Regions from separate parts of the Colwellia meonggei genome, predicted to be linked through region 4. Evidence: predicted binding sites of a transcription regulator. Region 4 holds the regulator's gene; each other region holds the start of a gene.
What was found. Region 4 encodes FNR, which switches genes on or off when oxygen is low (the NO sensors DNR and NnrR bind a similar motif). Its sites were predicted from a motif close to TTGATCTAGATCAA; they were not measured.
Positions count from the first base shown of each region.

Region 1: trhP (prephenate-dependent tRNA uridine(34) hydroxylase TrhP) is a predicted target of FNR. The motif match lies at 2,210-2,223, and genes of this name have one in related genera.
Region 2: ubiT (ubiquinone anaerobic biosynthesis accessory factor UbiT) is a predicted target of FNR. The motif match lies at 4,005-4,018, and genes of this name have one in related genera.
Region 3: AC27E9_RS00245 (TraR/DksA family transcriptional regulator) is a predicted target of FNR. The motif match lies at 4,280-4,293, and genes of this name have one in related genera.

Region 1 covers NZ_BAAJLZ010000002.1:383,241-388,975, forward strand. Annotated here, with positions in the region: gene AC27E9_RS07850 (sensor histidine kinase) at 1-89, shown strand, start outside; gene rdgC (recombination-associated protein RdgC) at 214-1,134, shown strand; gene AC27E9_RS07860 (HDOD domain-containing protein) at 1,206-2,048, opposite strand; gene trhP (prephenate-dependent tRNA uridine(34) hydroxylase TrhP) at 2,302-3,663, shown strand; gene AC27E9_RS07870 (YfhL family 4Fe-4S dicluster ferredoxin) at 3,667-3,912, shown strand; gene AC27E9_RS07875 (thymidylate synthase) at 3,982-4,815, opposite strand; gene AC27E9_RS07880 (sulfite exporter TauE/SafE family protein) at 4,998-5,735, opposite strand, start outside.
Region 2 covers NZ_BAAJLZ010000001.1:1,278,954-1,284,688, forward strand. Annotated here, with positions in the region: gene AC27E9_RS05765 (gluconate 2-dehydrogenase subunit 3 family protein) at 1-239, shown strand, start outside; gene AC27E9_RS05770 (hypothetical protein) at 472-897, shown strand; gene AC27E9_RS05775 (nitrilase-related carbon-nitrogen hydrolase) at 993-2,732, shown strand; gene AC27E9_RS05780 (hypothetical protein) at 2,881-3,237, shown strand; gene ubiT (ubiquinone anaerobic biosynthesis accessory factor UbiT) at 3,346-3,900, opposite strand; gene ubiU (ubiquinone anaerobic biosynthesis protein UbiU) at 4,209-5,204, shown strand; gene AC27E9_RS05795 (U32 family peptidase) at 5,259-5,735, shown strand, end outside.
Region 3 covers NZ_BAAJLZ010000001.1:44,973-50,707, forward strand. Annotated here, with positions in the region: gene atpA (F0F1 ATP synthase subunit alpha) at 1-754, shown strand, start outside; gene atpG (F0F1 ATP synthase subunit gamma) at 783-1,643, shown strand; gene atpD (F0F1 ATP synthase subunit beta) at 1,701-3,086, shown strand; gene AC27E9_RS00235 (F0F1 ATP synthase subunit epsilon) at 3,142-3,561, shown strand; gene AC27E9_RS00240 (HP1242/YdcH family protein) at 3,655-3,903, opposite strand; gene AC27E9_RS00245 (TraR/DksA family transcriptional regulator) at 3,915-4,226, opposite strand; gene AC27E9_RS00250 (cytochrome b) at 4,429-4,986, shown strand; gene AC27E9_RS00255 (YceI family protein) at 5,028-5,588, shown strand.
Region 4 covers NZ_BAAJLZ010000004.1:322,336-328,070, forward strand. Annotated here, with positions in the region: gene uspE (universal stress protein UspE) at 1-709, opposite strand, end outside; gene fnr (fumarate/nitrate reduction transcriptional regulator Fnr) at 972-1,691, opposite strand; gene AC27E9_RS12340 (sulfite exporter TauE/SafE family protein) at 1,744-2,406, opposite strand; gene ccoS (cbb3-type cytochrome oxidase assembly protein CcoS) at 2,415-2,678, opposite strand; gene AC27E9_RS12350 (heavy metal translocating P-type ATPase) at 2,675-5,074, opposite strand; gene AC27E9_RS12355 (FixH family protein) at 5,088-5,588, opposite strand.

The DNA.
Region 1 (5,735 bases), on a different contig from region 4:
TACACGATACCTTAGGGGGCAAAGTCAAAGCTAGCTCAACACCTGGAGAAGGCTTACGATACGACATCGAGTTTAGTAGTATGAACTAATAATAGCTTTCGTATATTCACATAACCAACAAAAATATAGGCGTGCGCAAGGTAATTAATTGCGGTAATATAACGCTCGTTTTTCAATTATTCGCCCGCAGTGTCAGGGCCTAGGATTCTCTTAATGTGGTTTAAAAACCTTTACTTTTTCGCCTTTACTCGCCCGTTTGAATGTTCAGAAGCTGATTTAGAAAAACAATTATCTGAGCACCTATTTACGCCATGTGCTTCAACTGAACAGTCTCACTTTGGTTGGGTTAACGCATTAGGTAAACATGGTGAAACCATTGTTCATGGTGTTAATGGCAACTTTTTATTGTGTGCCCGTAAAGAAGAGAAAATTCTTCCAGCACCTGTTATTAAAGATATGCTGGAACAAAAAGTAGCACAGTTAGAAGAAGAACAGTCACGTGGTGCCACGAAAAAAGAAAAAGAACAATTCAAAGAAGATATTATTTTTGAATTACTACCTCGCGCGTTCTCTCGCTACAGTGACACACATGCCTACATCAACGCTGCGAACAATATCATTGTGGTTAACACCAGCAGCCGTGGCAAAGCCGAAGACTTTCTTGCCCTATTACGCAAATCTTTAGGTACTTTACCTGTGACTACGCCTTCACCTGAAAAAGCACCAGATGAAGTTATGACTGATTGGCTTATTGAAAACAACTTAGGTGCTAATTTCCAACTTGGTATGGAAGCGGAATTTAATGCCTTAGGTGATGACGGTGCAGTGGTTCGCGTTAAAAATCAAGACTTAACCAGCGAAGAAATAAAAGCTCATCTAGATGCTGATAAATATGTGGTCAAAGTAGCCTTAGAGTGGGATGAGTCTTTGTCTTTTATTCTTTGTGATGATTTAGCTATTAAGCGCCTTAAATTTTATGACGTTATTCAAGAGCAAAACGACGACATTGATAGCGATGATGTTATTGCCAAACTTGATGCTGACTTTGCGCTAATGGCTGGCGAGCTCAATCGTTTTATTGAACACTTATTAGCAGAGTTTTCACTTAAAGCTGCTGACTACTTAGAAGAGTAACTTTCGCTTATTAAAAAAGGCGCTAGGCGCCTTTTTTGTTATTCAACTATCAGTTTTCATAGCCATTATAATTAGCTAAACATGGCTCTTGCTTCTACCAGTAAACTTTCAAACTCTTCAGACGCCATATAATCTACCTCAGGTAATATACCTTTAGTTACATAACTTTTCAGCAGGATATCCCGGGTAGATTCGCTTTTAAAAATCTCGTGATAAACTGCGCCAGCACGAATAAAGTCAAGATAATGTACCTCTTTTGGTAGAACGGATAAATCATTCCACGCAGTTACTAGCTCAATAAACTCTTCTGGGAATTCCCAAGCTTTTGTTACTTCAGCACCTATCTCATTAGAAAATTTAATAATTGCTTGCTGAATAAAGGCTGGGTTTGCAAATACTTCAGGGTGATTTTCTGCTTCGGTTAAAATGGGCAATACACCAATATTATGAACTAATGCTGCAAGCGTAATGGTGTCAAGTGAGAATGTCGTATGCTTGTTTTTTTGTAAATATAAAGTCATTAAAGAAATAGCAACAGAAGCAACATCAACGGTTTTATTCCACGATTTTTGCATATATTCTGCGATAGTGGAGTTATCAGAAACAAACATTTGTTCAATTGCCATTGCGGTAGCAATGCTTTTTATTTGCGTTAATCCGATGCGAGTAACCGATTGAGCAACCGTTTCGACTTTTATCGTTCGACCAAATACTACGCTATTCGCGACTTTCAACATACCTAATGACAAAGCAGGATCTTGGGCAATAATTTCACTCATTTTGCCAAGATTTATTTCTGGGTCATCGGCTGCGCTTCTAACTTTTAACGCGATTTCAGGTAAAGTAGGTAGTACTAAAGCGTCTTGCTTAATTTTCTCAACAAGTATTGTATAAAGTGCATTTTCTGCGCCCATAAATCTTCCTTTATTTTTAGTGTTATTCCATAAATTAACTTAGCACAATATATTGAAAATACGACAGTTAAGCAGAGTTTTTTTCTCCACTCATTCAGCAATAATATCCAACTTACTAACGAGCTACTCATACAAAAGCACCCAGCCCAACACCGCAGTATTTGATCAAGATCAACTTAACTGAACAAAATACCGTGACAGCAACTAAAGTAAATTATAATGCGCGACCGATTTTACTATGTTGAATTTTGTTATGCTTAAGCCTGAATTATTATCTCCTGCCGGAAGTCTAAAAAACATGCGCTATGCCTTTGCGTATGGTGCTGATGCCGTTTATGCAGGCCAACCAAGATACTCTCTTAGAGTGCGGAATAATGAATTTAGCTTAGAAAATATCAAGATAGGTATTGATGAAGCCCATGCTCTAGGTAAAAAGTTTTACTTAGTGAATAACATCGCGCCACACAATAGTAAACTTCAAACATTTTTACGTGATATAAAGCCTGTGATTGAGATGGGCCCAGATGCGTTAATCATGTCAGATCCTGGCTTAATTATGATGGTACGTGAAAACTTCCCTGATATGCCTATTCACCTGTCAGTTCAAGCCAATGCAGTTAACTGGTCAACCGTAAAGTTTTGGCATCAACAGGGGATTGAGCGTGTTATTCTTTCCCGTGAACTTTCATTAGATGAAATTGAAGAAATTCGTTTCCGTTGTCCAGAGATTGAGCTCGAAGTGTTTGTTCATGGCGCATTATGTATGGCGTATTCTGGACGTTGTTTATTATCTGGCTACATCAACAAACGTGACCCCAACCAAGGTACATGTACTAATTCTTGTCGTTGGAAATACGACAGTCACCCAGCAAAAGAAACTGAAACTGGTGATATTATAGCAACACAACCTGCCGAAATTTATGTTCCTGAACAAAAACCTTTTGAAGATGTAGTTTTACTTCAAGAGCAAGGACGCCCTGGTGAGTATATGCCTGCATTTGAAGATGAGCATGGCACTTATATCATGAATTCAAAAGACCTACGTGCCGTAGAGCATGTTGAGCGTTTAGTGAACATGGGTGTTCACTCACTAAAAATTGAAGGTCGTACTAAGTCTTTCTACTACTGTGCGCGTACCGCACAAATATACAACCAAGCCATGATTGATGCCGTTAATGGTAAAGCATTTGATGGCCGCTTAAATACTGACTTAGAACATTTAGCTCACCGCGGTTATACTGAAGGTTTCTTACAACGCCATCGCCACGGTGATACGCAAAACTATGATTATGGTTATTCAAAAAGTGACACTCAACAGTTCGTTGGTGAAGTAATTGGCCGCAATGAAGAAACTGGTTTAATCGAAATCGACGTAAAAAATAAGTTTTTAGTTGGTGACGAATTAGAACTAATGACACCAGCAGGCAATCAAAGCTTTACTTTGAAAAAAATGCAGAACCTAAAAGGCGAGCCGGTAGATGACGCCAAAGGCTCTGGTCATAAAGTTGCCATCGAGCTAAACAGCGATGTTGATTTATCATTTGGTATTATAATGCGTTATTTAACCGACGGTGGCACAACTCGTCACCCATTTGCCCAAAATCAAGGCAAGTAACGCATGGCTCTGCTTATTGAGAATAGTTGTATTAATTGTGATATGTGCGACCCTGAATGCCCTAATGAAGCTATTTCAATGGGAGAAAGTGTTTACGAAATAGATGTTGATAAGTGCACAGAATGTGTAGGTCATTATGATAAACCGACCTGCGTTTCTGTATGCCCTATTGACTGCATTAAACCAGACCCCGACAAGGTAGAAAACGAAGAGATTTTATTAGCAAAATTTTTGCGTATGCATGGCTAATGAAATAACAAATTCAAAAAGGAGCTAAACAGCTCCTTTTTTCATTTAATATATTATTTTTAGATAAAGCTACACTGAAATAGGTGCTTTAATATGGGCATGTGACTGATAGTTTTGTAACTCAAAGTCTTCAAAGGTAAAGTCAAATATACTGCTAACATCAGGGTTAATTGCCATAGTTGGAAGCGGAAGTGGCTCACGAGTAAGTTGCTCATCAACTTGCTCTGAATGATTCAAATACAAATGTGCGTCACCAAATGTATGTACAAAATCACCAAGCTCTAAATCACAAACTTGCGCAATCATCATAGTAAATAAAGCGTAACTAGCGATATTAAATGGTACTCCCAAAAAGATATCTGCACTTCGTTGGTATAACTGACAACTTAACTTACCGTTTAATACATAAAACTGAAATAAGGTATGACAAGGTGGCAATGCTTGCTTACCAAGTGCAGCGTTCGCATCTGGGCTAATTGAAGTATCTGGCAATAAAGCGGGATTCCACGCCGTGATAATATGGCGGCGTGAATCAGGGTTATTTTTTAAATCATCAATTAATTGTGCAAGTTGATCAATTGTTTCGCCATTTTGCGCTGGCCAGCTTCGCCATTGCACACCATATACTGGGCCCAATTCACCATCTTCAGTTGCCCAATCATCCCATATTTTTACACCATTCTCTTTTAAGTAGGCAATATTAGATTCACCTTTGATGAACCATAGCAATTCATGAATAATCGACTTTAAATGACATTTTTTAGTGGTGACTAATGGGAAACCTTTCGCAAGATCAAAACGCATTTGATGGCCAAAAATACTTTTAGTACCTGTACCGGTTCTATCTGCTTTTTCAACCCCTTCATCTCGTACATGGCGCATTAAGTCTAGATATGCTTTCACTCAGTTTTCCTTAAAAAATCATTTAAATCAGTTATCACCACAATAATCATCAACGCCAACACCATCATTAATATTTGAACGTTAAAACAAAGTTCACATAAATAAATTCAGCGACGTTAACCAGCGTAATTATCGAGTAAAATTATGCCTAATTATTATCGTTGAGGCAAAAACTATCGCCATTAAAACATCATTTTAATCGCCACTAACATCAGAAATACGGCAAAGCCTTTTTTTAGATGAGATACAGGTAGTCGCGCCGCCACTTTTACGCCTATAGGTGCACATAACGATGAAGTTAGTACAATACCGAGTAAAGCAGGTAAATAGATATAACCTAAGCTCCATTGCGGTAATATTGCTTGTGCTGGCGCAATAAAAATATAACCAAGCGCACCAAAAAAGGCGACCACAATACCGCACACGGTTGCTACACCAATGGCTTGTCGCATAGTTAATGAGCAATACATAAGAATAGGCACCAATATAGCGCCACCGGCAATACCCATTAAACTAGCAATTATCCCTGACAATAAACCAATGGTGGCCAACATTGCATGGTTTGGTAGTGCAACACTACGCTCAACTCTAATTGATAAAAACATATAAATTGCCAACAGAAAAACAGCGCTGGCAAATAAATTAGTTAGCGCATTTAGTGACAATGACCCAGCAATAATAGCGCCTAATACACCGCCAATAGCAACGGTAAAAACTAGTTGTTTAGCAATATGCCAAGGTATATTGCCATTTTTATGGTGAGCTCTAGTTGCAGAGGAAGACGTAAAGATTATTGAAGCTAACGAGGTTGCCAATGCCATAGGTAATGCAATTTCACTGCTAATCCCTAGCAATGGCAATAAATAAACTAAAACGGGAACAATAATTAGGCCGCCACCGATACCAAGCAAACCAGCAAA
Region 2 (5,735 bases), on a different contig from region 4:
TGATTATCGATGACATTGCCTATAACAAAGCTGATCTATCTGCGAAATTTACTAAGCCAATGTTAGCCTTTGCTCGTATGCGCCAGTTAGTGTTAGCAGCATTTTTCTGTAGTCCGGAAGGTACGAAAGATATTGGTTACCTTGGAAACGTGCCAATAGTTGGTGATTATCCTGGCCCCACTCAAGAGGCTGTTCAACATTTGAATCAAGCATTGGATAAACTAGGCTTATCGTTATAAGTGAATACAATATTGAAATTATATAATCTGTAAAGGTAATTGAGGCTAAATTTAAAATACTATAATGCTAGTTTTTAGTAGAAACTAGCATTATAGTTTTGATTTGCTATTTCTAATTATCGTCTATTTCAAAGCTTAGGAGTTTGTTATAAAATCACTATTTCAAAGCGCTTCATTTTTTGTTTTATTAGGTGTCAGCACAATATACGGTTTTCTATCGTTAGCCACCGAAATGGGCTTAGCAATTCTAGCTGGCGCACTAGGTTTAGCATTTTCAAATATTGATAAAATATCGAAGTTTAAAGGTGCTGGTTTTGAGGCTGAGATGAACATGGTACATACCATGTTAGAGAATCAAACCGAACCCTCTATCGAGCAGAAAGAGCAAGCTAAAGCACAGGCAGAACTAACCCACGACGAAAACTGCATTTTAGTGTGCTTGCAACAAGCCGGTTATACTTGGCGGTATGCTAAAACAATTGCAAGTGAAACTGGGATCAGTCAAACACAAACTGGCGCTTACCTTCACATCTTGATGGCACGAGGGATCACAAAAAATGGCAAAGGAACAAATGGAGAAATATGGTCGATTACTGCGTTAGGGAAAAGCGTTCAACAGCAGTATTTGTCGAAAATTGAACAAAATAAAAAAACATAAATTGTTTAATCTGATTTTTTATCCAAAACTCAATCAATGTAGCATTAAGCTTCTTAACCTATAAAATTAACATCTATCATTGGAATATGTAAGACATGCGCGTAGCCGTTTCCCAATTTGCCACTTCATCTAATATTCATGAAAACTTAGCAATTTGTCTTCGTATGATAGACAGCGCTGCTGAATGCAAACCTGATTTAATTGTGCTACCTGAATTTTGTAATACGTATTGTTATAGCACTCCCCCAATTGGAGAGAGGTTACAATATGAAAGTCATAATCAAGTTTGGGATGAAGCAATATCTGAACATGGCTTATTTATTAAAAGTATTGCTGAGCGAGCAAAAAAGCATGAATGTTTTATTGCATTGAATGTAACCGTTAAGGAGGATGAGCAGCAAAGCCCTCAACAAAGTGATATTAACTCTAATATTAGTGTTGTGTCATGTTTGATTTCATCTACAGGCAAGCTTATTCAACAAAATAATAAGCGTCTAATTGTAGAAGATAAAAGCATTTTTGTCTCTGATAGTAATGAAGTTGCTCAAGTTATAACTGCGCCTTTTGGACAGTTAGCTTTGCTGAATAGCAATAATGCTGCTCGTTTCAATGATTCTAGGCAATTAGCTAACGCAGGCGCGCAATTATTGTGTCAGTCAACCAGTACATTTTTACGTGACAATAGTGAGTTATATGGCGCGGCGCGCTCGTATGAAAATAATTTATTTATTGCCATAGCAAATAAAGTAAGTTCATTTGAAGTGGCAGCAGGTAATGATGATGAATTACTAGATAGTTCACGTTTGCGTGAGTATTTAGCAAACGTTTGCCAAAGCCAAATTATTGCCTGTGATGGTACGGTATTGGCAAAAATGCCTCACAATAAAGAAGGCTTCATCTTTGCTGACATCGATTTATCAATAGCGGGACTAAGCAACAAATTACGTCCTGATAATACTTGTATAATTAGCCAAATGCGTCCTGAGCTTTATCAAAAGTTGGAAGGGCAAGCCGATTTACCTCTAGCTAAAAAAATCCCTGAAACCGTTAATGTTGCGATATTTGCCACTTATAAAGCTGATGAATTTGCCATTGAGGATGTTTGCCATTATATCGAAAATAACTTGAGTGACATTATTCAATTACCTGAACTATTTTTTGTTAGTGATAAGTCACTTACCCTAGAAGCACAACAAAGATTAGGAATTGAAGGATTATGTGAGCAGCTAGTTGTGCAAATAAGCGCAATGCTTCGACCATTTCAATATGTTTGTACAAGCCTAATTCTTGATGGCGTACATCAGGCGGTTTTGATCAACCAACATGGAATACTTGCTCGCCAACCACAGTTGCATGCTTGTCAAAGGTATCGATGGACAAAATTGGGTGATGAAATAAATATTGTTGAATTGCCGTTAGAGCAAGGAACAGTAAAACTGTCAATGTTGACTGCAGATGATGCAAATATGCCTGAGCTTGTCGATGTTGTAGGCTCTAAAAACATTCACTTACTCTTAGTACCATTTGATATCCAATCATCGAATGAAGTTGAAAGTAGTTTGCTCGCTCAAGCTGTTGAACATAAGTTTTGTGTTGTTGCAGCAACACGGGAAAAAAGCTTTAGCAGGGGGGCGTTAACAGGTGATAGTAATGACAAAACAGAAAAGTCGACCGGTTTTATTGCTAGCTTTCCAAAAACGCGGAAATTATCGAGCTTATTACATTCTAAGAAATTCGATGGTTACCTTGATAAGCCAATAGTGAAGCAACAATACGGCAAAATTACTAAAGCACTAATTCACCCTGTGTTGGAAAATCGAGTTGATTCGCAGTAAAAAACTAGTTAGATAGAAAAATTAACACTTGTTTCAGATGCTTTACCAATATTGATTTCTGCATTTATCAGTAAGCTTTGTACTAGATCAAAATCATTGCTCGCCAAGTCTGTAAACTTGTTAGCGTGTTAGTTACTAAGATGATTTTATGCTGTATTTATATCTAGGTTATGTCTTTGCTCAATCCTATGCGGTAATCGAGAAACTCATTGTTTCTAATATTTCGCCACTTGCGATGTTCTTCTCTATTGTGGTCTTTATTATTTGGTCTACATTTCCAGTTGCAGGGTATTTGATTGCAAAGGCCTTTAATGCAAACGGTAATTTAAATAATAAAGCCTTGTTTGGTTGTGGCTTTGCTTTTGGTTTTGTTGAAAATATACTGTTTTATTTCAATATATTGCCTTATGGCTGGGAAACTGCAGGTACGTTCATCGTATTTATGCTGTCATTTGCTTTAGCGTTTATTCAACTAATGAGACCGAGGCAGTTATTATTGCAATAAAGCTAATTGATTTACGTTATAAACTTAACTCTAGAATAAAAATTTTAAAGGGTGTTTTATTTGAAATACACCCTATTGAACTTTAAGTGTAAATCAGAGCTATATTGCTTAAACAGGTACGCCATGTTTAATTTCTTGTTGAGTTTGTTCAACGACATCCGCAAGGATATTAATAACTTTATGAACACTGCTTGGTAATTGATCTACATCTATCGCGTCAATAAGGTTTTTCACTTCTAAGCCGAGTTCCGTATCCCCTTCAATATGTAACCTTCGTTGAAAGAATAGTGTGTCTGGGTCTTGTTTACGACCTGCAATTAACAATAAGTCATCGCCACTAGCACTAAAACTGACATCTTCTGAAACTGCTAGTTGTGGCGAAGCCATTATTAACTTGCCGTCTGCAAAGCTAAGCCACCAATGTAGGTCAATATCGGTTATTGATATTTTTAGCCATTTACCTGTTAAAAACTCAAAATCACCATCTTCAATCGCTTCTTTAAAAACCGAATGTAATGCTGGTATTAATAAATATTTCTGCAGTGAAAAAGGCACTATTCGTAAGCTAGGCTTGAGTATCTGAGGTACTAAGGTTAGGGCGCGGCGACGAACACTAAAAGGTAATTTTTGCAAGTTAGCCTGTTTGGCGATTTGATTAATCAAAGTAAATCCCATACTTATCAGGTGGCTGTGTTGGTATTGTCACAGCGTTAAATTTATACATTTCAACAATGTGATTACATTAGCATGCAGAGCAAGGCGCTTTTATGAAGCAGATCAAAGTTGAATCACTTGCCTAGTAAACCTTGTTCAGTAAATCCTGTTAAATACGCAGTACAAAGGATAGGGATATCTCGTTCAGTGAGATAAATTATCTTAAACGCTGATAAAGGAATAGTTATTTTATATCAAATAAACCTTGAATGAAGCTAGGTACACTGCCTAGCAAAATAATTTCTGGTTAGGGTGATATGGAGCTCTTGTGTCCCGCAGGTAATTTACCTGCTTTAAAAACAGCAATTGATAATGGCGCTGATGCCGTTTACATAGGTATGAAAGATGATACTAATGCGCGTCATTTTGCTGGGCTAAATTTTAATGACGGCAAATTGGCTAAAGGTGCCGATTATGTTCATCAACACGGGAAAAAATTGCATGTTGCAATAAATACATTTGCTCACCCTGATGGTGAAGAACGCTGGCGTAAAGCCGTTGATAACGCAGTTGCCATTGGCACAGATGCTTTAATTATTGCTGATTTAGGTGTGCTTGATTATGCCGCCACTAAGTACCCTGATGTTGAACGCCATGTTTCGGTACAAGCGTCTACAACTAACTTAGAAGCAATTAAATTCTTTAAAAATAACTTTGATGTTGAACGTGTTGTATTGCCACGTGTTTTATCTGTGCAGCAAGTTCGTCAACTTGCAAAAACAAGCCCGGTTAAGTTGGAAGTTTTTGCTTTTGGTAGTTTATGTATTATGTCAGAAGGGCGCTGTTATTTATCTTCCTACATGACAGGTGAGTCACCCAATACTGCTGGCGCTTGCTCACCAGCTAAATATGTTCGCTGGCAGGAAACAGATAAAGGCTTAGAAAGTCGTTTAAATGACGTACTTATTGACCGTTATCAAAGTGATGAAAATGCCGGTTACCCAACTTTATGTAAAGGGCGTTTTGAAGTTGATAATAATGTCTACCACGCACTTGAAGAGCCGACGAGTTTAAATACCTTAGAGCTTATCCCTGAACTGGTAAAAATGGGTATTGCTTCAGTAAAAATTGAAGGTCGTCAGCGCAGTCCTGCGTATGTTGAGCAAGTTGCTAAAACCTGGCGAATGGCATTAGACCGCTTCGCTGAGAACCCTGAGCAATATAATGTTGAGCAGGCTTGGATGAATACCTTAGCCAACCTCTCTGAAGGCAGCCAAACAACACTTGGCGCTTATCACCGTAAATGGCAATAAATTGTTAAATAATCACTATTGGCTAGTACTGATGGTGAATAATTGGAAATGAATATGAAATTTTCTCTTGGTCCTAGTCTGTTTTTTTGGCCAAAAAATGATGTTGAGGCATATTACCAGCAGGCATTAAACAGTAAAGCTGACATTATATACTTAGGTGAAACAGTTTGCTCCAAGCGTCGTGAGTTACGTGCAAAAGATTGGATTAATCTAGCCAAAGAACTTGCCAAAAATAGTGATAAGCAAATTGTTTTATCGACGATGGCATTACTTGAATCACCCGCTGAAATTCAAACTATGCGTCGTTTATGCGGTAATGGTGAGTTACTTATTGAAGCGAATGATTTAAGCGCCGTGCAAATGATGCACGAGTTGAACTTGCCATTTGTCGCAGGCCCAGCAATTAACTGCTACAACATTGCCACCTTAAAAGTATTACTTAAACAAGGCATGAGCCGCTGGGTTATGCCAGTAGAGCTTTCAGGTGACTGGTTAAAAACACTCTTACAACAAGCACAAGATGCAAATATT
Region 3 (5,735 bases), on a different contig from region 4:
GTCTAAGCAAGCAGTTGCTTACCGTCAAATCTCATTGCTTTTACGTCGTCCGCCAGGTCGTGAAGCATACCCAGGTGACGTTTTCTATCTTCACAGTCGTTTACTAGAACGTGCTGCTCGTGTAAACGAAGCATACGTTGAAAAGTTCACTAACGGTGAAGTTAAAGGTAAAACAGGTTCATTAACTGCCTTACCAATTATTGAAACTCAAGCTGGTGACGTATCTGCATTCGTTCCAACTAACGTAATCTCAATTACCGATGGTCAGATCTTCTTAGAATCTAACCTATTTAACTCAGGTATTCGTCCTGCTGTTAACGCTGGTATTTCTGTATCACGTGTTGGTGGTGCTGCTCAGACTAAAATCATCAAGAAACTTGGTGGTGGTATTCGTTTAGCACTTGCACAGTACGCCGAGCTTGCAGCCTTTGCTCAATTCGCTTCAGACTTAGACGATGCTACTCGTGCTCAATTAGAGCATGGTCAACGTGTAACTGAATTGATGAAGCAAAAACAATACAGCCCATTGTCAATTGCTGAAACAGCAGTATCGTTATTTGCCGCAGAAAAAGGCTTTTTAAACGATGTTGAAATCAACAAAGTTGTTGATTTTGAAGAAGCATTACGTTCATACGTAAACAATGAACACGCTGAGTTGATGGCTACTATCAACGAAAAAGGCGACTATAACAAAGATATCGAGTCTGGTTTAGCGAAAGCGATTGAAGCTTTCAAAGCTACCCAAACTTGGTAATTAGTTAACCTTTTCGCGGAGAATAGTCATGGCTGGTGGTAAAGAGATTAAATCAAAGATTGGAAGTGTACAAAATACACAGAAAATCACCAGCGCGATGGAAATGGTTGCAGCTAGTAAAATGCGCAGAGCGCAAGATAGCATGGCTGCTTCTCGTCCATACGCTGAAAATATGCGAAATGTGATCGGTCACATCGCGCTTGGTAATTTAGAATATCGTCATCCTTATATGGAAGAACGTGAAGCTAAGCGTGTAGGCTATATCGTTGTCTCAACAGACCGTGGTTTGTGTGGCGGCTTAAATATTAACTTATTTAAGCAAGTACTTGCTGATGCTGGTAAACAGCAAGCAGCGGGCGCCGAAGTTGAATTTGCTGTAGTTGGCTCTAAAGCCACAGCATTTTTTAACAATATGGGTGCTAAAGTCGTCTCACAAGTTTCAGGTTTAGGTGATAATCCGTCACTTACCGATTTAATTGGTAGTGTACGTGTTATGTTAAACGCCTATGATAATGGTGAGATTGATAGATTGTTTATTGTGTACAACAAATTTGTTAACACAATGACGCAACAGCCAACGATTGATCAACTTTTACCTTTGCCTAAGTCAGATGATGACGCTATTAAGCATCGCTGGGACTTTATATACGAACCTGATGCTCAAGCATTGCTTGATCAATTATTAGTTCGTTATACAGAGTCGCAAGTATATCAAGGTGTAGTTGAAAATCTCGCATGTGAACAAGCCGCTCGTATGGTTGCAATGAAAGCTGCAACTGATAATGCTGGCGACTTAATCGATGATTTACAATTGGTATATAACAAAGCTCGTCAAGCAAGTATTACTCAAGAGTTGAGTGAAATTTGTGCCGGCGCAGCAGCGGTATAAGCAAAGGTTCTTGATTTATTTTATTAGTAAATAAGAGCACAGATTAGAGGATTAAACATGAGTACAGGTAAAGTCGTCCAAATCATTGGCGCAGTTGTGGATGTAGAATTCCCACAAGATGCTGTACCTCAGGTATATGACGCATTAAATGTAACTGAAGGTGACCTTTCAGGCTTAGTACTAGAAGTACAACAGCAATTAGGTGGTGGCGTTGTACGTGCTATCGCTATGGGTTCATCAGACGGTTTGCGTCGTGGTCTGACAGTAGTAAACACAGGTGATAACATCCAAGTTCCAGTAGGTACTGCAACTTTGGGTCGCATCATGAACGTATTGGGTGAGCCTATCGATGAAGCTGGCCCAATCGGCGAAGAAGAGAAGTGGTCAATTCACCGTGAAGCTCCAGCATACGCTGAGCAAGCGATGTCTAACGAACTTCTTGAAACTGGTATCAAAGTAATCGACTTGGTATGTCCATTCGCTAAGGGTGGTAAAGTTGGTTTATTCGGTGGTGCTGGTGTTGGTAAAACCGTAAACATGATGGAACTTATTCGTAACATCGCGATCGAGCATAGCGGCTACTCAGTATTTGCTGGTGTAGGTGAGCGTACTCGTGAAGGTAACGATTTCTACCATGAAATGAACGATTCTAACGTACTTGATAAAGTATCGTTAGTTTACGGCCAAATGAACGAGCCTCCAGGAAACCGTCTTCGTGTTGCGATGACTGGTTTGACTATGGCTGAAAAATTCCGTGACGAAGGTCGTGACGTATTATTTTTCGTAGATAACATCTACCGTTATACACTTGCGGGTACTGAAGTATCAGCATTGTTAGGTCGTATGCCATCAGCGGTAGGTTACCAACCTACACTTGCTGAAGAAATGGGTGTTCTTCAAGAGCGTATTACCTCTACGAAGAAAGGTTCAATCACTTCAATCCAAGCGGTATACGTACCAGCGGATGATTTGACCGATCCATCTCCAGCAACTACCTTTGCTCACTTAGATGCAACAGTTGTACTATCTCGTGATATTGCATCACAAGGTATCTACCCAGCAATTGATCCACTTGACTCAACTTCACGTCAATTAGATCCATTAGTTGTTGGTGCTGAGCATTATGAAACGGCTCGTGGTGTTCAATCAACACTACAACGTTACAAAGAACTTAAAGATATCATCGCCATTCTAGGTATGGACGAGTTATCTGAAGAAGACAAGCAAACTGTTGATCGCGCACGTAAGATCCAACGTTTCTTATCTCAACCGTTCTTCGTTGCTGAAGTATTCACAGGTTCTCCTGGTAAGTACGTATCACTTAAAGACACTATTAGTGGCTTTAAAGGTATTCTTGCTGGTGAATTTGATGACTTACCAGAGCAAGCTTTCTACATGGTTGGTTCTATTGAAGAAGCAGCTGAAAAAGCTAAAAACATGTAATGAAGGCTGGCGGCTAACTGCTTTTAAGTAGACAGTCGCCAATTAGGAGGTCAACATGGCAATACTTTCTGTAAATCTTAATGTGGTAAGTGCTGAAGAAGAGTTATTTTCTGGTAGCATTGAATCATTACAGATCACAGGTAGCGAAGGTGAATTAGGTATTATGCCTGGTCACGCACCTTTGCTGACCTCACTAAAACCTGGTATGGCTAGAATCGTTAAGAAAGGTGGCGTTGAAGAAGTTATCTACCTTTCTGGCGGTATGCTTGAAGTTCAGCCGAATAACGTAACTGTACTAGCGGATATCGCAGTACGTGGCGGTGATTTGGATGAACAAGCTGCTGAAGAAGCTAAACAACGTGCTGAAGAGAAGTTAAACGCTCACGGCGACGGTGTTGATTATGCTGAAGCTGCTGCTGAGTTAGCACGTGCTGTTGCACAATTACGTGTTATTCAAGCGACAAGCAAAAAGTAACAAGCTATATAGAAATTACACTAAGTTTTAGTGACAAAAAAAGCGACTTTTACTTCGGTAATTAGTCGCTTTTTTATTGCCTAATTTCGCGTGTTACGCTGGTATTTGTGTTTTTTTAAGCATGTTAAATAACTCGTCTTTAAGGTGCAGCCTTGCTAATTTCTTTGTCTCTAAATATTCATCAGAGGTTGTTTCAACTCCCACTTCAATACGATGCACCTCTTGATCTAACTCGTGGTACTCTTTGAATAATCGAGCAAAATGAGCGTCAGACATTTTTAAGTGACGAATTTCTCGTTCAAACTCAGGGAATTCATGGTGTAAGTCGTGTTTCTCTAGCATTTTTATTGCTCCTATTTAGCACAATTAATACAGGTATCGATATAAGGTAATATACGCAATCGTTCAGGTTTTATAGGCGCTGTGCATTGGCTACAAAGTCCATATTCATCCTTTTCAAAACGGCTGATGGCTTGCGTTACAAGATCAAGCTCTATTTTTGCCTCGTGATGAATTTCATTAAGTACTTCATTATTTTCGTTTTCACTGGTTTGTTCTGAAAAGTCTTGTGAACGCCCTTTTTTAAAGTCTGCTTCTATTGCGTTAATGCGTTGTTTCAACTCCACTTTCTTCTCTAATAAATTATCTAAGATTGCTTTGTTCATTTGCATTTCTCCTTTGGCTTAATTTCATTTTATGCCTCTGCTTTGACATTGTGTTGATCTAGCGCAATAACTAGTTCGAGTTTTCTAACTTGTTTTGGCAAGGTTTTTAAAGTGCATGAATTGCGACAAAGTGCGCATATTTGCTAGGTTTATTACCGTTGAATAGGTAAACTCTTTAAATCGCGTGCAGTTGAGAAAGAAAATGATTCGCAATAAACTCATATGGAAGAATAACCAGAATCGATACGGGCTCATTAGCAAGTCGTTACATTGGCTTTCAGCCATTGCCGTTTTTGGTTTGTTTGGCCTAGGTTATTGGATGGTTGATCTTGATTACTACAGTCAGTGGTATCAACAAGCACCACATTGGCATGAAAGTATTGGAATATTATTGTTATTTGCTACCGGTTTTAGGTTAGCTTGGCGCTATATAGCAGGCTCTCCTGACACCATAGCGTCGCATAGTAATATTGAGAAGAAAGCGGCAAAAGTGGCAATATTCTTTTTATATATAGCTTTAATTGTTGTATTACTATCAGGATATTTAATTACTAGCGCTGATGGCAAAGCTATCGCTATTTTTGATTGGTTTACGTTTACTGCTCTGCAGTTGCCGATTGATAACCAAGAAGATGTTGCTGGTACGGTACATTACTATTTAGCATATGGTGTGTTAATTCTAGCATTACTCCATGCATTCGCTGCTTTAAAACATCATTTTATTGATAAAGACACTACGCTTATGCGTATGATTAAATAAACATAATTTATTAAAAATAATAAGTAAATTAAGGAAAGGAAATGAAGAAATTACTTCTTGCAAGCGCCCTGCTAACAGCAAGCGCATTAATGCCAGCATTCGCTGCAGATTACGTTATCGATACTAAAGGTGCTCATGCATCAATTAACTTTAAAACGAGCCATATGGGTTTTAGCGTTTTAACGGGTCGCTTTAATAAATTTTCAGGTAACTTTTCTTATGATAAAGATAATGTATCTGCTTCGAAAATCTCGGTAACAATTGACACTTCAAGTTTTGACTCTAATCACGCCAAGCGTGATAAGCATGTCCGTTCAGATGACTTTCTAGATGTTAGCAAATATGCACAAGCAACATTTGTAAGCACAAAAGTAGAAGATAAAGGAAATGGTAAATTAGCTATCATCGGTGATTTTACTATGCATGGTGTAACTAAGCCTTTAGTTATCGACGCTGTTAAAGTTGGTGAAGGTAAAGATCCGTGGGGTGGTTACCGTGCAGGCTTTAATGGTACTGCTTCTATTTCTATGGGTGATTTTGGCTTTAAAAAAGATTTTGGTAAAGTTGATTTAGAGCTACACATTGAGGGTATTCGTAAATAGCACGAATAAACCAAAGATCGAAAATAATTAAGGGCGTTAAGCCCTTTTTTTATAGCTATAAGAAATTAATTAAAAAGTTTATAAACCTTTTAATAAATATCAGGTATTAATAATTATAACAAAAAATAAATAACATCAAATTCACCC
Region 4 (5,735 bases):
TATTAAAGGCGTTTGCATGTTCCTGCATCGCATTTTCATGATGTTTAAACATAGAGTGGTTGTAGTCGCTGGCATTAAATTCCGGAATTTCAATTGCAATATTTACTGGCGTGCCTGGGAAAGAGTTCACTAAATGTAGATTTGCTTTCATTACCTGAGTTAATTGCTTTGCTTCGGCAGTAATTTTGTCGTTAAGTGAGCTATGTTCAGCTTCGTCACTACCAATATTTAGTGCTGCAACAATATTGCCATTATCAGGCCATAAATGTTCTTTTACTAATAGTACAGGGCACGGGCATTTACGCAAAATATGCCAATCAGTTGGGGTGAAAATAACTGACTTAAGCTTGTCGTGTTGGTGTGTGCCTTTAATAACAATGTCATAACCATTTTTGAGAACTTGTTCAATAATTTGCTCAAATGGACGGTTATGCCAAATAACGTTACAGTCAACATTTAATCCACTAAGATCAAGTTCTGACAATAGTGACTTGAGCCATTGAGTTCTATCGTTGATCACAGACTGACGCATGGCTTCACGCTCATCACTTGAAAGCATGGTGGTCATTTCATAAGAAAAATCGTATATGGTCAAAAATGCTGTAATGCTAGCGCCCGTTTTTTGAGCTAATTCAATGGCACGTTTTAAAGCTTTTTGATCTTCTGTTGTTGGGTCAACAATAGCGAGTATTTTTTGATACTTTTCCATACCTAATTCCTTTATTAATTGTCTATTGTATTTATACCGTTTAGCATAAAACTTGCGTGTAAAACGCTATAAACAAACGGTTAAACGATAACTTAACATCAATAGTTTTGTTTCGAGTTACTATAACAATAGAACAGTTTGAAACAATAATAGTTGTTTTAAATCAAATTATTATCGTATCAAATATAAACAACATTTCACGCTAAGCATAGCGTGAAATGTTAAAATAAGGAAATTTAAAGTATCTTAAGTTGGGCGGGGGTTATAGTGCAGCGCACTCGTTTAACTTATCGATATCAAGAATGGTAATTAACTTACCGTCAACCTGAATTAAGCCATTTTTATGAAAACGGTTAAGCAAACGGCTTATTGTTTCAACGGTTAAACCGATATAGTTACCAATATCACTACGAGTCATTGATAAACGAAACTCTGAAGCCGATAAACCTCGAGCATGATAACGACTACTTAACGTACTAATAAATGTTGCTAAGCGTTGCTCTGCATTCTTGCGATTAAGTAGCGTTAACATTTCTTGATCGCCGCGAATTTCTGTACTCATCATGCGTAAAATTTGTTTTTTTAATTTCGGCATGCTGTTAGATAAGCTATCAAGTGTGTTGTATGGAATTTCACAAACCATAGACGTTTCAAGTGCTTTAGCAAAGCTTGGATGCTCGGCGTTAGCAATTGCGTCAAAACCTAACAGGTCACCGGCTAAATGAAAGCCAGTAATTTGCTCTTCGCCTTGCTCGTTTACCGTGTATGTCTTAAAAGTACCAGAACGAATAGCATACAGGGCATGCATAGGTTGACCATCATTAAAAATTTGCTCGCCTTTATGAATAGGGCGCTTACGATCGATAATATTATCTAACGTATCAAGCTCTTTATCATTTAAGGTAAACGGCAGGCATAGTTCGCTAATACTACAGTTTTGACAGTGAATATGTTGCTGACCAGTACACGATTTATTGCTCATAGTAACCTATAGTTCTTTTTGCATTTTAATGATGTGGATCATATTAGATGCGTTATAGATATGCAATAAGTATAGTATAAATACCGTATAAAATCAGTAAAACGGCAGCGATCTTTCTAAACAGTGAATTTGCCAATAAAGACTTCACGCTAATGGTGCCAAACGACACTGAAAGCAGTGCCGGTAAAGTACCCAACCCAAAGAAAAACATAATTAGAGCGCCGTTCATGGTGTTTGCACTGGCTAGTGCCCAAGTTAACGTGGAATATACTAAGCCACATGGTAGCCATCCCCATAATGCCCCCAAAGCGAAAGCACTGCGCGTATTTTTAATAGGAATAAATTTTTGTGTATTTGGAGATATAATTTTCCAGAGCTTTTTACCTAGGTATTCAACACGGCTTAACCACATTAACCATTGCCCCAAATACAAACCAAGTAGGATTAAAAAAATACCTGCAACACTCTTTAATGTCACAACTGGAAAACCTATGCTTTTAGCAGCCATAGAACTAGTAAAAGCAACAAGGGCTCCAATGAAGCTATAGGACGCTATTCGACCAAAATTATAGGCAATAACAATATGGTATTTACTGCTTGTTGCATTTGGAGAGATTGCGGTTGTTAACATAGTACTAATTCCGCCGCACATCACAATGCAGTGACCTGAGCCAAGTAGCCCAATGAGGAATGCTGAAAAGTAGTCTAGGCTCATCGTGACAATTATTCTTGCTTATCAATTAAGTTTCTTGGCGTTGTCTCTACAGGCTTAGTTTCTGTTTGAGGGGAAGGTGAGATGTTATTACTATTGTCACCAATATCTTTATCACCATTTGATTTTTTATCGTTAGCATCATCAAATAGAATACTCATGCCTTGCTTTTCAAGATCATCAAACTGTTCTGTTTTTACTGCCCAAAAAAAGATATAAATACCAATTGCTGTTAACAAAATTGCAATGGGAATTAAAATGTAGATAACACTCATTTCTTTAACAGCCTTAAAGAATTACTTACAACTAAAATAGAGCTAGCTGACATGCCAATTACCGCCATATAAGGGGCGATATACCCCATAACGGCTAGTGGCAATACAATGGCATTATAGCCAAATGCCCAAAGATAATTTTGTTTAACTATAGTTGAGGTGCGCTCCGATACCTGACGTAAGGTTTGTACGCATTTTAATTTATTATTTAGCAGTATGACATCAGCACCATTTTTTGCGATATCGGTACCACTTCCCATAGCTATAGATAAATGAGCGGCGCCTAATACTGGCGTGTCGTTTACTCCATCACCAATCATAGCGACATTATAGGAGATTTGTTGATGTTTAATTGCATTGACTTTATCTTGAGCAGATAAATTTGCTTGTACACTATTTAACTGTAATTTTGATTGCAGCGTATTACACCCGGGGGCGTGATCGCCAGAGAGCATCATAGTGGTAATACTTTCTGAGTGTAAAAAGTCAACTAAGTTCTTAGCGTCGTCACGTAATTCATCATGTAAGTAAAACTCGGCAATTAGCGTGTCGTTTTCCATTAAAACACATTGTGCGTTATGCGCTTGTTGATGATTATCTTTTAATAGCCAAGAATTCTTACCGATACGGTAGTGCTTGTTATTTACCTCACCTGAAATACCAGCACCAGGTGCAACAACCACTTGTTTAGCAATTAAGGCAAAGTCTCTAAATTGGCTAAATGCCTTTGCTAATGGGTGGGCAGAATGAGCTTCTAAGGCGGCGGCAATGGCTAACACTTCTGCTTGCCCATTTTGGTTTTCATCCACAGCATAATTGCCATAGGTGATAATATTGGCAATGGTAAATTCGCCGGTTGTCAGTGTGCCGGTTTTATCAAATGCCATAGCATCAATTTCTGGCATAGTTTCTAACACATGACCAGATTTCACCATTATACCTTCACGATTTAGGCGTGTAGTTGCGCAAGTTAGTGCGGTTGGCGTTGCTAATGATAAGGCGCAAGGGCAAGTCACGACTAATACAGATAAGGTGATCCAAAATGCTTCAGCTGGTTGGTGTTGTGCCCAATAAAAAGCGGTACAAGAGGCTGTAAATAAAATTAAGGCAACAAAGTACTGAGCAATTTTGTCTGAAAGTTTTGCCAATTTAGGTTTATGTGTTTGAGATGTTTCACTTAAACGAATTAACTGGCTGAGAAATGATTTTTGATTATCGTGTTTCACTTTTGCCGTTAAATTGCCATCACCATTGATGGTGCCGGCGTAAATAATATCTTGCTCGCCTTTATGAAGCGGCAGTTGCTCACCCGACAGCATAGCTTCATTAATTTGGCTACTGCCAGCAATAATTTCACTATCGGCGGGGATTGTTTCACCGGGCTTGATTAGAATAATATCATCAGCGATTAAGTTCGTTGCAGCAATAAAACTCTCTTTATTGTTGGTTAACTTAGTCGCTGTCATCGGCATTAATTTTAACAGGTTCGCAGATACGTCTGCAGCGCGTGTACGTGCCCGAAACTCTAGAAATTTTCCTATTAAGAGTAAAAAAGTAAACATAGAAACTGATTCAAAATACACCTCGCCCTGTTGAGTTAGTGTCGCCCAACCACTGGCAAGAAAGGCTAGTCCTATAGCAATTGAAACCGGTACATCCATTGATAACTGTTTGGCTTTTAATGCAAAAAATGCACTTTTGTAAAAAGGAAAAGCGCCATAAGTAACAATAGGCACAGTAAGGAAAAAACTCGCCCAACGCAGGTAAACTAAATTGTGTTCAGCCATATCTGAAAAAGCGCCAAAGTATAAACCAAAAGCTATCATCATTACTTGCATCATGAGAATGCCTGATATGCCTAAGCGCTTTATAAAACTTTTAGCTTGCTTTTTATTGATTTCTTCGGCGGTACTGGCCTTAAAAGGCAAGGCATGATAGCCAATTTTTTCAATTAAGCTTAATATCTCACTTAATTTTACTTGTTCTTCTTGCCATTGCACCGTTGCTCGCTGCGTAGTGGCATTAACATTAATTTTATTAATTCCCTCTAGTTTACTGACTTGCATCTCGATTAACCAAGCGCAGGCAGAGCAGCTTATACCTTCAATAGTTAATATTGTTTCTTTAAAACCTTCGTGATAATAGGCAAACTCGCTTTGTAAGTTTTCATCATCAAGGATTTCATTACGCTGTAATTGCTCAGGTATTAGCACATCACTTTTTTGTGCGGGGGCACTACGAAATCGATAATAGTCGGTTAATTTATTATCAACAATCGTTTGTGACACAGCCTGACAACCAATACAACACATAGGTTGGGCGGTGCTTTCTATTGTCGTTGTTAAACTAATACCATTAGGGACAATTTCACCGCAATGAAAACAATCTAAGCTCATTAATTTTAGCTCACTAATTTGCTTGGGCTGGGTTTGGTGTAATATCGATAAAATCAGACTGAGGTAATGTAATCACCGACTGAATTTTCCAGTGATTTTCGAATGGGCTGATGGTGACGCGCCATTTACCTGAAACATCTTGCTCTGGCTCGAAGTAATGGCTAAAGTCGCCGTTTCCATCAGCAGTGAGTACCAAATAAAAATCTCTCTCCTCTAAGGTTGGGTGATAAAAGTTAACATTTAAAAGAGGGAACTCTTTTTCAATTCCTGTCGGGCGAATAGTTAGCTGTTCACCTTCAAGTTTTAGCCCAAAACGCATTCCTAATTTTTGTGCATGCTTAACTTTACCTAGCTCGAGGTTAATGGCTTTACCTTTTTTATAATAGTCTCCAACAACTAAAGTATCGGGGTTTGTATTAGCAATAATAAAGGTAATTATACCTGCAACAACTGCAGTAAAAGGCAATATAAATACAAGCCATGCCCAAGGCTCGCGGTACCAAGATGTTTTCATGAAAATGTCTTTTTAACAATTAGTGGCGGTATTATACGGCTTTTCTAATACGGGAACTATTAAAAAAGCGTAAATTTGTTGAATTTTAATGCAGCTTTAAATAAAAAAGCCTTGGTGAATTTAAACACCAAGGCTTTGTTTTTAATA